Regions from separate parts of the Cedecea sp. NFIX57 genome, predicted to be linked through region 2. Evidence: predicted binding sites of a transcription regulator. Region 2 holds the regulator's gene; each other region holds the start of a gene.
What was found. The regulator LexA, encoded in region 2, represses DNA repair genes until DNA is damaged. The targets are predictions, from matches to a motif close to TNCTGTATGTACATACAGNA.

Region 1 (4,220 bases), on a different contig from region 2:
TCCAGTCAGGTAACACGGTGCGGAAAGACCAGGCGGGTAACAGGCCGAAAATAAACGTCAGATGGCTGATAATATTCACGGCAGAGTGGTCGGCATAGCGGCTGCTTGCAGTGGCGGTCGTCGGCCAGGCGCTGGCGATAATATCGCGCATTTCGCCAAACCAGCTGCCAAAAATCAGCGCAACGATCAGCAGCAGATAATAGAGCGGGGCGATGCGAAAGAAACGGCGTAGCCAGAATTTACGAAAAGTATCCGGGCTATTCCATGGCTCTTTTCCCCGACGTTCCTGATAATTTTTTGCCATCAAATATCCGGACAGCAAAATAAATAAATCGACCCCCATCCCCGGGTCGTAAAGAAGGGGAATGCGGCATTGTACCAGCAGGCAAATGTGGCCGAGCAAAACCCAAAGCGAGGCCAGCCCTCGCAGCCCCTCCAGCTCAGGAGACCAGCGTTTACTATCCACCATACTATGACCTTTATGCGTGTATTCTTCGGTCAGAGTAAAAATGAATCAACGCTGCCACAATCAGAATGTCACGCAAACATGGAATATCGGAATAAACGCAGTGTGATGCCAGGGGGAATATATTTAGTACAAATATCATTCACTATTATTGCTAAATATGAAATGTCATATTTTCTTGCAATTTAAAGAAGCAAATTAACAAGAACTCCCGTAAAACGAGCCGCTGTAAATTAAGTCTTTGAGGAAATTCCGTTGAAAACCCGCCTGCTTGTTGCCCTGAGCTTTTTGTCCCTTTCCGTCAATGCTGCTTATGCTGATGATATTTTCCCCCATCAGCCGCAGCCGCCTCAGGTAGAAGCCGGCGCATGGGTACTGATGGATTACACCACCGGGCAGGTGCTGACCGCAGGCAATGAACACGTCCAGCGTAATCCGGCCAGCCTGACGAAACTGATGACCGGCTATGTCGTTGACCGCGCCATCGACAGTAAACGTATTACTCCAGACGACATCGTGACGGTGGGGAAAGACGCCTGGGCAAAAGGTAACCCGGTGTTTGACGGCTCATCGCTGATGTTCATTAAACCTGGCGACCGGGTGACCGTGCGCGATCTCAGCCGCGGATTGATCATCGATTCCGGCAACGATGCCTGCGTTGCGCTGGCAGATTATGTCGCCGGGGGGCAAAAGCAGTTTGTCGCCATGATGAACCACTATGTCGAACAGCTTGGCCTGCACGATACCCATTTTGAAACCGTTCACGGTCTGGATGCGCCGGGGCAGCACAGCTCCGCCTATGATCTTGCCGTTCTGTCCCGCGCTATCATTCACGGTGAACCTCAGTTCTACCATATGTACAGCGAGCGCAGTCTCACCTGGAACGGGATTACCCAGCAAAACCGCAACGGCCTGCTGTGGGATAAATCCCTGAACGTGGATGGCCTGAAAACGGGGCACACCGAAACAGCAGGGTTTAATATTATTGCCTCCAGCGTGCTCGGCCAGCGCCGCCTGATTGCGGTGATTATGGGCGGCCTCAGCTCAAAAGGGCGTGAAGAGCAGGCCCGCAAGCTGCTGCACTGGGGGCAGGATAACTTCGACACCGTGCAGGTCTTGCAAAAAGGCAAACCTATCGGCAGTGAGCACATCTGGTACGGCGACAAGGCCAATATCAATGTGGGCCCGGATCAGGACGTCTTCCTTGCGTTGCCTAAATCAGAAGTGCCAAACATCAAGGCAAAGTATGTGCTGAGCAAACAGGACATGGAGGCTCCGCTGGCAGCCAATACGCAGGTCGGTGAGATCCAGCTGTTTGATGGCGACAAGCTTATCTCCCACTGGCCGTTAGTGAACCTCACTCCGGTGGAGAAGGGCGGGCTGTTTTCGCGTCTCGGCGACTTTATCAGCCGCAAGCTTTAACCCTTTGTCTTGTTGATGAACCGCGCGATTTGCGCGGTTTTTTTGTCTCTGTTTCCTGCGAAGCAGCTCCCAAATCTGGCAGCTTGTACGTCATCTTTAAAAAAGATAGTGTATAAATGTACAGTGCATTTATTCATCAGCGTGGAGGCAGTATGACATTCAAAGTTCAGCATGTTCCGGCGCGTAAAGTGGCCGGCTTTCATCTGGTTGGGCCGTGGGAAACCACGGTTCCTCAAGGTTTTGGGCAACTGGCCATGTGGGCGAAAACCCACAGCCTGCATGGTGACTGGTTGGCCGTTTACTATGACGACCCCGATGTTGTTCCGCCAGAAAAGCTCCGCGTGGACACGGTGCTGGGCGTACCTGAAGAGTTCAAACTACCGGAAAACAGCGAAGGCGTTATTATCACGGCTATTGAGGCAGATACGTACGCCATCGGGCATGCCATCGTAAAAAATGAAGCGTTCCAGGAAGCCTGGGAAACCTTCTTTGACCAGGTAGAAGCTGGCGGTGACTATCAGTTAACCGGCAAACCCTGTTACGAAATTTATCTCAACGACGGCTCGACGTCCGGCGTATGGGAAATTGATATGTATATTCCGGTCGCTAAAGTCTGACAGGAGCTCACCATGACGGAAGCTATCGCAGGATTAAACGTGTTATTCATCGCTGGATATGGCCCCGTTACGCGCGACGTGGCGGCAAGTGCCGGGTTTTATCAGCAGGTGCTCGGCCTGCCGCTGAAAGCGATGGAAGGCAACGAGGACTATCTGGCAACGGAACACGGTGAGCTGGATGGCGTGAAGCATTTTGCGCTCTGGCCGCTCGCTCAGGCGGCACAGTCCTGCTTTGGCATTGACGGCTGGCCAGAGCACATTGTCGCGCCCCAAAGCTGGGTCGAATTTGAAGTAGAAGATGTCGGGCAGGCGACAGAGGTGCTAAAGCAGGCTGGTTACCAGATGCTGGTGGATAACCGTATAGAGCCCTGGGGGCAAACGGTGTCACGTTTGCTCAGTCCCGAAGGGCTGCTGGTTGGCGTGACCGTTACGCCCTGGCTGCGCTAGCTGGCTTGAATCCGGGCGGCATTCTGCCGCCCATTTCTGATATTCAGCAAAGAAATGTGAAATATTCCGCGTAAACGCCCCGCTGTACCTGGCGATATGATTCCTTTGCGAGAAAAACGGGTACAATTTCTTTTTTCTTTTCGGAGAGCCGGGTGTGCGCCCCGACAAATCACTGACCCCGTTTGAGATCCGTATTTACCGCAACTATCGTGTTGCCCACGGTATACGCATCGCCCTTGCTTTTGTGCTGACCTTTGTTCTGGTTCGCCTGCTGAACATCCCTGAAGGCACCTGGCCGCTTATCACGCTGGTGGTGGTGATGGGCCCAATCTCCTTTTGGGGGAACGTGGTTCCGCGCGCCTTCCAGCGTATTGGCGGTACTATTTTTGGCGCGGCCATCGGGCTGATAGCCCTCAAGCTGGAGCTTTTTTCCTTACCGCTGATGATCATCTGGTGCGGGCTGGCGATGTTCCTGTGCGGCTACCTGGCGCTGGGCAAACGTCCCTATCAGGCGTTGCTTATCGGCATTACGCTCTCCGTAGTTGTTGGTGCACCACCGGGGGACATGGAGATTGCGCTATGGCGCAGCGGCGATGTTATCTTCGGCTCGCTTCTGGCCATGTTATTCACCAGCGTTTATCCGCAGCGGGCGTTTATCCACTGGCGTATCCAGATGGCGACCTTCGTGCAGGCATTCAGCAAAATTTATACTGCAGGGTTCTCGCCAAACCTTGTTGAGCGCCCACGGCTGGAGAAGCCCCTGCAGAAAATCCTTAATGATGTGGTTAAGATGCGCGCCCTGATTGGCCCCGCAGGTAAAGAAACCCGTATTCAGAAGTCAGTCTTTGAGGCGATTCAAACTATTAATCGCAACATGGTCTGCACTCTTGAACTGCAAATCAACGCGTACTGGGCAACGCGGGAAAGTCATTTCGTGATGATCAACGCCCATACGCTGCGCGACACGCAGCAAATGACGCAGCGGACGCTGTCGGCCATTGCAAAGGCGCTGTATGAAGGGAACCCTTCGCCTATCTCAGCCAATACCGAGAAACTGAACGAAATTGTTTTTGAACTGCGTCAGCTCATGGAAGAGGGCAAAGGCAGGCAGCTGCAGGAGACGCCTATTCACGGCTACGTCTGGCTCAGCCTTGAGCTCGCCCGCCAGCTTGAGCTGCTGTCGCATCTTATTTGCCGGGCGCTGCGCAAATAGCGCGCGTAAAGCACAGAAATGACAATGCTTGTTTCGATTCAGCAGAATTTGAGGT
Region 2 (4,220 bases):
CACCGTGGAGTAAAGCTTGTTGCCCTTGAAGGTACGGCGAATAAAGAACGCGCCCAGGCGGCGGAAAATCGGGCCGGCTGGCCAGAAGTTCAGGTTGATCCCGGCGGCGATGTGCGGCGGAACCAGCCCCTGGTGATAAAGCACGTAGGAAAGCAGCAGATAATCCATGTGGCTGCGGTGGCAGGGAACATAGACGATTTCGTGGCCGTCGTGGGCAAGCTGGCGCACGCGCTCGGCGTTATGCACGTTAATGCCCTGATAGAGGCGGTTCCAGGTTAAGCCTAAAACGCGGTCCGTCAGACGTACAGCTTCGTAGGAGAAGTTGGCGGCAATCTCTTCCATCAGGGCAACGGCGTTTTGCTGCGCTTTCTCATGGGAGATCTTCTTGCTGCGGGCTTCATCTTCTACCGCGCGGGCAATCGCTTTTGACGCCAGCAGCTTGTTAAAGAGATCCTGGCGAACCGGCAGGCGCGGGCCAACGGCGGCCAGACGCTGGCGGGCAAAGTGAGTGCGCGCCACGCGAGCCAGTTTTTGGGCGATAATCTTGTCCGTGCCGTGTTCGGTTGCCATACGGCGAAGCGAAACGGGCGGTGAGAAACGCACGAAGCTATCGCGACCCAGCCAGGAAACCGCAAAGAATTTCTGGACGCCGTTCAGCGTGCGTAAAGGCGGATTGATTTCCCCTTTTTCACGCCCTGGCGAGCGGCCGAACATCACGGAAACCGGCACCATCTGCACATCGAGATCGGGATTGCTGCGGTGCAGATCCAGATAATCGTGGAACAGTTTTACCGACTCTTCTTTTGGCGTGTAATAGGTGAAGACGCGCGGCCCGCCGTGGATAAACACGTAGCGCGGCAGCAGTACGCCGTCAATTTCCAGAGGTTCCAGCGGGTCGGGCAGATCGTGATCCAGACATTGGGCACGCAGCGTCAGTAAGTCTGCCTTAGAATTGTAGGGCAGGACGTACATGATGGGGCGTGAAGGGTCCAGACCGAGTTCGGTTTGTGGATCCGCCGGAATAGACTTGCTCTTTACCAGAACGCTTAATGGTAAATTCAGTAATTTGTAGTAAATTCTTGGCCAGCCTGACATAAATGATGTAAAGCCTCAGGTTAATAATGCAAATGCGCCGCAAGGATATCAGAAACTCTGGGGAATTTCTGTGGCGCTGCGATTTAGACTCAATGAGCATTGATGCTCAATCTTTAAAAAGGTTTCCTTGAATGGCGAATAATACCACCGGCATCACCCGCATTATTAAGGCTGCAGGCTACTCATGGAAGGGGCTCCGTGCGGCCTGGATCAACGAAGCTGCCTTTCGTCAGGAGGGCGTGGCTGCGGTTATCGCTATCGCCATCGCCTGCTGGCTGGATGTGGACCCCATCACGCGTATTTTACTGATTGGCTCGGTGGTTTTGGTGATGATTGTCGAAATCCTCAACAGCGCCATTGAAGCACTGGTTGACCGTGTTGGCACCGAGTACCACGAGCTTTCAGGGCGAGCCAAAGATATGGGTTCAGCCGCCGTATTGATAGCGATTATCCTTGCGGTTGCGACCTGGGCCACCTTGCTTTGGTCACATTTGCGATAGCTCTTCCAGAATAGTTTAAGTCGCTGGTTTTTTGCTTAATTTGTGGTTTCAAAATCGCCCGGGGCTGTATATACTCACAGCATGACTGTATAAACACCCAGGGGGCGGAATGAAAGCACTAACTACCAGGCAGCAAGAGGTGTTTGATCTCATTCGGGATCATATCAACCAGACCGGCATGCCACCTACGCGCGCCGAAATTGCACAACGTCTGGGGTTCCGTTCTCCAAACGCCGCGGAAGAGCATCTGAAAGCGCTGGCACGTAAAGGTGCCATTGAGATTGTTTCTGGCGCATCACGCGGCATTCGTCTGCTGGTTGAAGAAGAAAATGGCCTGCCGCTGGTGGGCCGTGTTGCAGCCGGTGAGCCGCTGCTGGCGCAGCAGCACATCGAAGGCCACTACCAGGTTGACCCTTCTCTGTTCAAACCGAATGCCGATTTCCTGCTGCGCGTCAGCGGCATGTCGATGAAAGATATCGGCATCATGGACGGTGATTTATTAGCGGTACACAAAACTCAGGACGTACGTAATGGCCAGGTCGTTGTCGCGCGTATCGACGATGAAGTGACCGTAAAACGCCTGAAAAAGCAGGGTAACACCGTGCACCTGCTGCCGGAAAACAGCGAATTCCAGCCTATTGTGGTCGATCTTCGCGAGCAGAGTTTTAGCATTGAAGGCCTGGCCGTCGGGGTTATCCGCAACGGTGAATGGCTGTAACGCCTCTTCCGGTGGTGCGGTAAATATGCCGTGCCACCTGCTTTAAATTCCCCTCTATTATCCTCTGGATCATTCCCATGCGATTCTTTTCGTCAACGGATGGTGCGCTGTGGCGGCTTGCGCTGCCGATGATTTTTTCCAACATTACCGTGCCGTTACTGGGCCTGGTCGATACCGCGGTCATTGGCCATCTTGATAGCCCAACCTATCTCGGCGGGGTCGCTATCGGTGCCACGGCGACCAGTTTCCTCTTTATGCTGCTGCTTTTTCTGCGCATGAGCACCACCGGGTTAACGGCACAGGCGTTTGGCGCGAACGATCCGCAGCGACTGGCGCGCGCGCTGGTTCAACCCCTGATGCTGGCGCTGATAGCCGGGCTGGCTATCGTGGTCCTGCGTTATCCACTGATCAACCTTGCGCTGCACGTTGTTGGCGGCAATGACGAGGTGCTGTATCAGGCAAGGCGCTTCCTGGAAATCCGCTGGCTGAGCGCCCCCGCATCGCTGGCTAACCTCGTGCTGTTAGGCTGGCTGCTGGGCGTTCAGTATGCGCGAGCGCCGGTCATTCTGTTGGTCGTCGGCAACCTGATTAATATCGTGCTCGATCTCTGGCTGGTGATGGGGCTGCACATGAACGTGCAGGGGGCGGCGCTGGCCACGGCGGTGTCCGAATATGCCACGTTTATCATCGGCCTAGTGATGGTGCGCAAAGTGATGAAGCTGCGGGGCATCAGTTGGGCTCGTCTTAAAACGGCCTGGCAGGGGGATTTGCGTAAGCTGCTGGCGCTTAATCGCGACATCATGCTGCGTTCGCTGCTGCTGCAAATCTGCTTTGCTTCTATCACCATTTTTGGTGCGCGTCTTGGCAGTGAAATTGTCGCCGTTAACGCCGTACTGATGACGCTGCTGACCTTCACCGCCTATGCGCTCGATGGCTTTGCTTACGCCGTGGAGGCCCATTCAGGGCAGGCTTACGGGGCGCGTAACCGTGGGCAGTTGCTCGAGGTTTGGGGGGCTGCGTGCAGGCAGGCGGGGCTGGTTGCGATAGCGTTTGCCGCTATTTATGCCTTTGCCGGGGAGCAAATTGTTGCCCTGCTTACCTCTCTGCCGGAGCTTCGTGTTCTGGCAAACCATTATCTTGCCTGGCAGGTTATTTTGCCGGTAGTGGGCGTTTGGTGCTACCTGCTGGATGGCATGTTTATCGGCGCGACACGGGGTGCCGAAATGCGAAACAGCATGGCGGTTGCGGCATTGGGTTTTGGCGTGACGATGCTTACGCTGCCTTTGTGGGGCAACCACGCCCTGTGGCTGTCGCTGGCGGTGTTTTTAGCCTTGCGCGGCCTGTCGCTTGGCGTCATCTGGCGACGCCACTGGCGCAATAACACCTGGTTCGCTGCATCGGGCAGCCATTGATCGCGCTGCCTGACGCTCGTTAACCCATCTTCTATCGTGCTGATTTCTCTTTTTTAAGGCGAGGAATTAGCATGTCATCGCTTTTAATGATGGTTAAAGATTCTGAGTTTTAAATTTAACTCAGAATCCTTGTCTACAATTACCTTTACATCCAGCAGACAGTGGGTGTGCTCCAGAAAGTCAGCATCCTGCAGCCCGGATGCACAAACCTAAACCGAACGATGAGGAGATGACGATGAATAAGGACGAAATCGGCGGTAACTGGAAGCAGTTCAAAGGTACGATCAAAGAGAAATGGGGTAAGCTGACCGATGACGATATGACCGTCATCGAAGGGAAGCGTGACCAGCTGGTGGGTAAAATCCAGGAACGCTACGGCTACGCCAAAGACCAGGCAGAGAAAGAAGTGAAGGACTGGGAGTCCGGGAGCAAATACCGCTGGTAACCTGGCGGCCCCTCAAATGTGCTACTCAGTAAGACCAATCCTGCCCGGGT
Region 3 (4,220 bases), on a different contig from region 2:
TCATCAATGGAGCGACCAGCCGCAGTTCGGTCTCGACTTCGATAACGATCTCTCTACCACACCGCAGCCCAACGCCTGGCAGCGGCGCTGGTCGACCTTCTTTGCCGAACAACGCATTGGTTGGCAGTTGGAAATGGCGGCAGAAAAAGGTATCGACTATGGCGATATTGATTTGATCGTTGATTTTGTCCAACAGGCGCTGGCCTCTCATCAGCCCCAGCCTTCGTTGCTGCACGGCGATCTCTGGTCGGGCAACTGCGCCCTTGGGCCTGACGGGCCCTTTATTTACGACCCCGCCTGCTACTGGGGTGACCGGGAATGCGACCTGGCCATGCTGCCGCTGCACAACGACCAGCCGCCGCAAATTTACGACGGCTATCAGTCAGTCTCCCCTCTTCCCGCTGGTTTCCTCGACCGCCAGCCGATTTACCAGCTTTATACGCTGCTAAATCGGGCGATTCTATTCGGCGGGCAGCACCTGGTGACGGCGCAAAAAGCGCTGGAGAAAGTGTTAGCGGTGTAAAAAGCGGGCCACTCCTGAACGGCGTGGCCCGTTATTTTATAAAAAGCCGAGCAGCTTGAAGAAGAAATAGCCCACCACGATGACAATCACCGGCAGGATATAGAGCGGGAAAATCTGCAATAAAATCGTGTGATGCGGTACAACCACTTTCGCATCGAGCTGGGCTTTGCTGAGTCCATCCGGCCCTTTCGCCTGTTCAAGAATCAGCTGATCCTGCACGCCCTCGCGCAGGAATTTCGCCTGGCGGCTCATGCGAGCCCCGGAGTCCTGTAGCGCCAGTCCGATAAAAATCAGCGCAAATATCAGCCAGAAGAAAATATTCACCTGGCCGTTAAAATCCGGCAGCGGCGAGTTGTACCAAAAGAGATTCAGGAACGGCGTATTAAAACGCATCATCTCAATCATCACGTGGGCGAAATCCATCATCACGGCGTCAATGCCCGGCTGTTTTTCACTGTGCTGATACATAAATTTCAGGACGGAAATCACCGTCGACAGCAGCGCCGGGATAAAAATAATCCAGCCTGCCACGCGCTTTAAAATCGCAATGCGTCCAGCTTGTTGATACGTCATGCACTCCCCTTTATTAGGACGTAACGTTATACGCTCAAAGTCTACCCTGTGTGGCGCTATTTCGCCTGAGCTTTGCGGGCTAAATTCGCAAAAGCGGTAGCTTCGGGCTTCGTTTCCGGCTAAAGATACACAAACATTTTATTTTGACGAACAGAAAGGAGTCATTTTATGGCCGAAACGCGCCAAATCCTTGCGGCAATTTTTGATATGGATGGGCTGCTGATAGATTCAGAACCGCTTTGGGATCGTGCGGAGCTGGACGTGCTGGAGAGCATCGGCGTCGATATTACGCGTCGTCATGAGCTGCCCGATACGCTGGGATTACGCATCGACCTGGTGGTCGAACTTTGGTATTCGCGCCAGCCATGGACCGGACCATCACGTGAGGATGTGACCGCGCGCGTTATCGAACGCGCTATTGCGTTGGTTGACGAACAGCGCCCGCTGCTGCCTGGCGTTGTTGAGGCAGTGAAGCTTTGCAAAACGCTGGGCCTGAAGGTTGGCCTGGCTTCCGCCTCCCCGTTGCACATGCTGGAAAAAGTGCTAGAAATGTTCGATCTGCGCCAGTATTTCGACGCTATCGCCTCAGCCGAGCATCTGCCTTACAGCAAACCGCATCCGCAAGTTTATCTGGATGCTGCCGCCAAACTGGGAATCGACCCGCTATACTGCGTGACGCTCGAAGACTCCGTCAACGGAATGATAGCCACCAAAGCGGCACGTATGCGCTCCATTGTGGTGCCTGCCGATGAGAACTTTGCCGACCCACGCTGGTGTCTGGCGGACGTCAAACTTCCTTCGCTGGTTCAACTGACCGAAGCAAGCCTGAAAGGCTAAACCTGTCGGGCGGTTCAGGCCGCCCATCTTCCTGACAAAATGTTACACCGTCACCGCTTCCGAATACTGTACAAAAACCCTATACTGGATGAATCGACAGCTTCTTCATTCAGGTTGTATCATGACGGCGGAAGGCCACCTGCTCTTTTCTATTGCCTGCGCAGTTTTTGCCAAAAACGCCGAACTGACGCCCGTTCTCGCCCAGGGGGACTGGTGGCATATTGTGCCGTCCGCAATTCTGACCTGCCTGTTACCGGATATTGACCACCCCAAATCCTTCCTGGGCCAGCGGCTGAGCTGGATCTCAAAACCGGTGGCGCGAATGTGTGGCCATCGGGGTTTTACCCACAGCCTTTTTGCGGTGTTCGCCGGGCTGGCGCTGTTTTACCTAAAGGTACCGGAAAGCTGGGTTATTCCGGCGGATGCGCTGCAGGGCATGGTGCTGGGTTATTTGAGCCATATCCTTGCAGACATGCTGACCCCTGCCGGGGTGCCGCTATTGTGGCCGTGCCGCTGGCGTTTCCGTTTCCCCATCGTCCGCCCGCAAAAAGGCAATCAGCTCGAGCGCGCCCTGTGCATGGCGCTGTTTGGTTTTGCGGTATGGATGCCCCAGAGCCTGCCCGAAAACGGTGCAGTGCGCTGGTCTTCGCAGATGATAAATTCGCTGCAAACCACCTTTAATAGCTTTATAACTCACCAGGCTGAGCGTTAAACAGCCAATATCATTCATTTGGTAATAATCAATTCCTTTTGAATATAAGCCAATGCCCTGCCATCTGTTACGCTTTGCAACATAACGGTCGCCCATGCGCGGCCGCGTGACAATAAATCAGGAGATACGGGGATGAATTTTCCACTGGTAGCGAACATTGTGGTGTTCGTTGTATTGCTATTGCTGCTGGCACAAACTCGCCATAAGCAATGGAGCCTCGCCAAAAAAGTGCTGGCAGGTCTGGTACTGGGCGTGATCTTTGGCCTGGCGCTGCACACTATTTATGGTTCCGACAGCGCGGTGCTGAAAGATTCCATTCAGTGGTTTAATGTGGTCGGTAACGGCTATGTGCAACTGCTGCAGATGATTGTTATGCCGCTGGTCTTCGCCTCAATCCTGAGCGCCGTAGCCAAACTGCATAATGCGTCTTCGCTGGGGAAAATCAGCGTTCTGTCTATCGGTACTCTGTTATTTACCACGCTGATTGCCGCGCTGGTCGGGGTGCTGGTCACCAACCTGTTTGGTCTGACCGCAGAAGGCCTGGTTCAGGGCAACGCAGAAAACGCCCGCCTGGCGGCGATTCAGTCCAACTACATTGGTAAAGTTGCAGACCTGACCGTCCCGCAGCTGATCCTCTCCTTCGTGCCGAAAAACCCGTTTGCCGATCTGACCGGTGCCAACCCGACGTCTATCATCAGCGTGGTAATTTTTGCTGCCTTCCTGGGCGTAGCGGCGCTGAAGCTGCTGAAAGATGATGCGCCAAAAGGCGAGCGTGTGCTGGTAGCTATCGACACCCTGCAAAGCTGGGTCATGAAACTGGTTCGCCTGGTAATGCAGCTGACGCCATACGGCGTGCTGGCGCTGATGACCAAAGTGGTAGCAGGTTCAAACCTGCAGGACATCATCAAGCTGGGCAGCTTTGTGGTGGCATCTTACCTTGGCCTGGCGATTATGTTTGGCGTTCACGCCATTCTGCTGGCGTTCAACGGCGTTAGCCCGGTGAAATACTTCCGCAAAGTCTGGCCGGTGCTGACCTTCGCATTCACCAGCCGCTCCAGCGCGGCGAGTATCCCTCTGAACGTGGAAGCGCAAACCCGCCGTCTTGGCGTACCAGAATCTATCGCCAGCTTCTCAGCCTCCTTCGGTGCAACCATCGGCCAAAACGGCTGTGCGGGTCTCTACCCGGCTATGCTTGCCGTGATGGTGGCGCCGACCGTCGGGATTAACCCGCTGGATCCTGTCTGGATTGCAACGCTGGTAGGGATTGTGACCGTTAGCTCCGCTGGCGTGGCCGGCGTGGGCGGTGGTGCAACCTTCGCTGCGCTGATTGTTCTGCCAGCAATGGGGCTGCCGGTAACGCTGGTCGCACTGCTGATTTCCGTTGAGCCGCTGATTGATATGGGCCGTACCGCCCTGAACGTTAGCGGGTCAATGACCGCCGGGACCATTACCAGCCAGTTGATGAAGCAGACTGACAAAGAGATTCTGAACAGTGATGATGAAGTGGAATTAGCTCACCGTTAATCTGAACTGAAAAACAAAAAGGCCGCTAATGATAGCGGCCTTTTTTTATAC

Region 1: sbmC (DNA gyrase inhibitor SbmC) is a predicted target of LexA. The motif match lies at 1,995-2,014, and genes of this name have one in related genera.
Region 3: B9Y90_RS22950 (metal-dependent hydrolase) is a predicted target of LexA. The motif match lies at 2,016-2,035, and genes of this name have one in related genera.

What each region holds. Positions count from the first base shown of each region.
Region 1 covers NZ_FXAS01000005.1:124,552-128,771, reverse strand. The annotation lists gene B9Y90_RS05700 (acyltransferase family protein) at 1-469, opposite strand, end outside; gene dacD (serine-type D-Ala-D-Ala carboxypeptidase DacD) at 722-1,888, shown strand; gene sbmC (DNA gyrase inhibitor SbmC) at 2,041-2,505, shown strand; gene B9Y90_RS05685 (VOC family protein) at 2,518-2,952, shown strand; gene B9Y90_RS05680 (FUSC family protein) at 3,107-4,165, shown strand.
Region 2 covers NZ_FXAS01000011.1:39,808-44,027, forward strand. The annotation lists gene plsB (glycerol-3-phosphate 1-O-acyltransferase PlsB) at 1-1,095, opposite strand, end outside; gene B9Y90_RS11295 (diacylglycerol kinase) at 1,227-1,595, shown strand; gene lexA (transcriptional repressor LexA) at 1,705-2,313, shown strand; gene dinF (MATE family efflux transporter DinF) at 2,391-3,725, shown strand; gene B9Y90_RS11310 (CsbD family protein) at 3,961-4,170, shown strand.
Region 3 covers NZ_FXAS01000042.1:2,947-7,166, forward strand. The annotation lists gene B9Y90_RS22935 (fructosamine kinase family protein) at 1-523, shown strand, start outside; gene B9Y90_RS22940 (YniB family protein) at 560-1,096, opposite strand; gene hxpB (hexitol phosphatase HxpB) at 1,265-1,933, shown strand; gene B9Y90_RS22950 (metal-dependent hydrolase) at 2,055-2,645, shown strand; gene B9Y90_RS22955 (L-cystine transporter) at 2,778-4,169, shown strand; gene cedA (cell division activator CedA) at 4,215-4,220, opposite strand, start outside.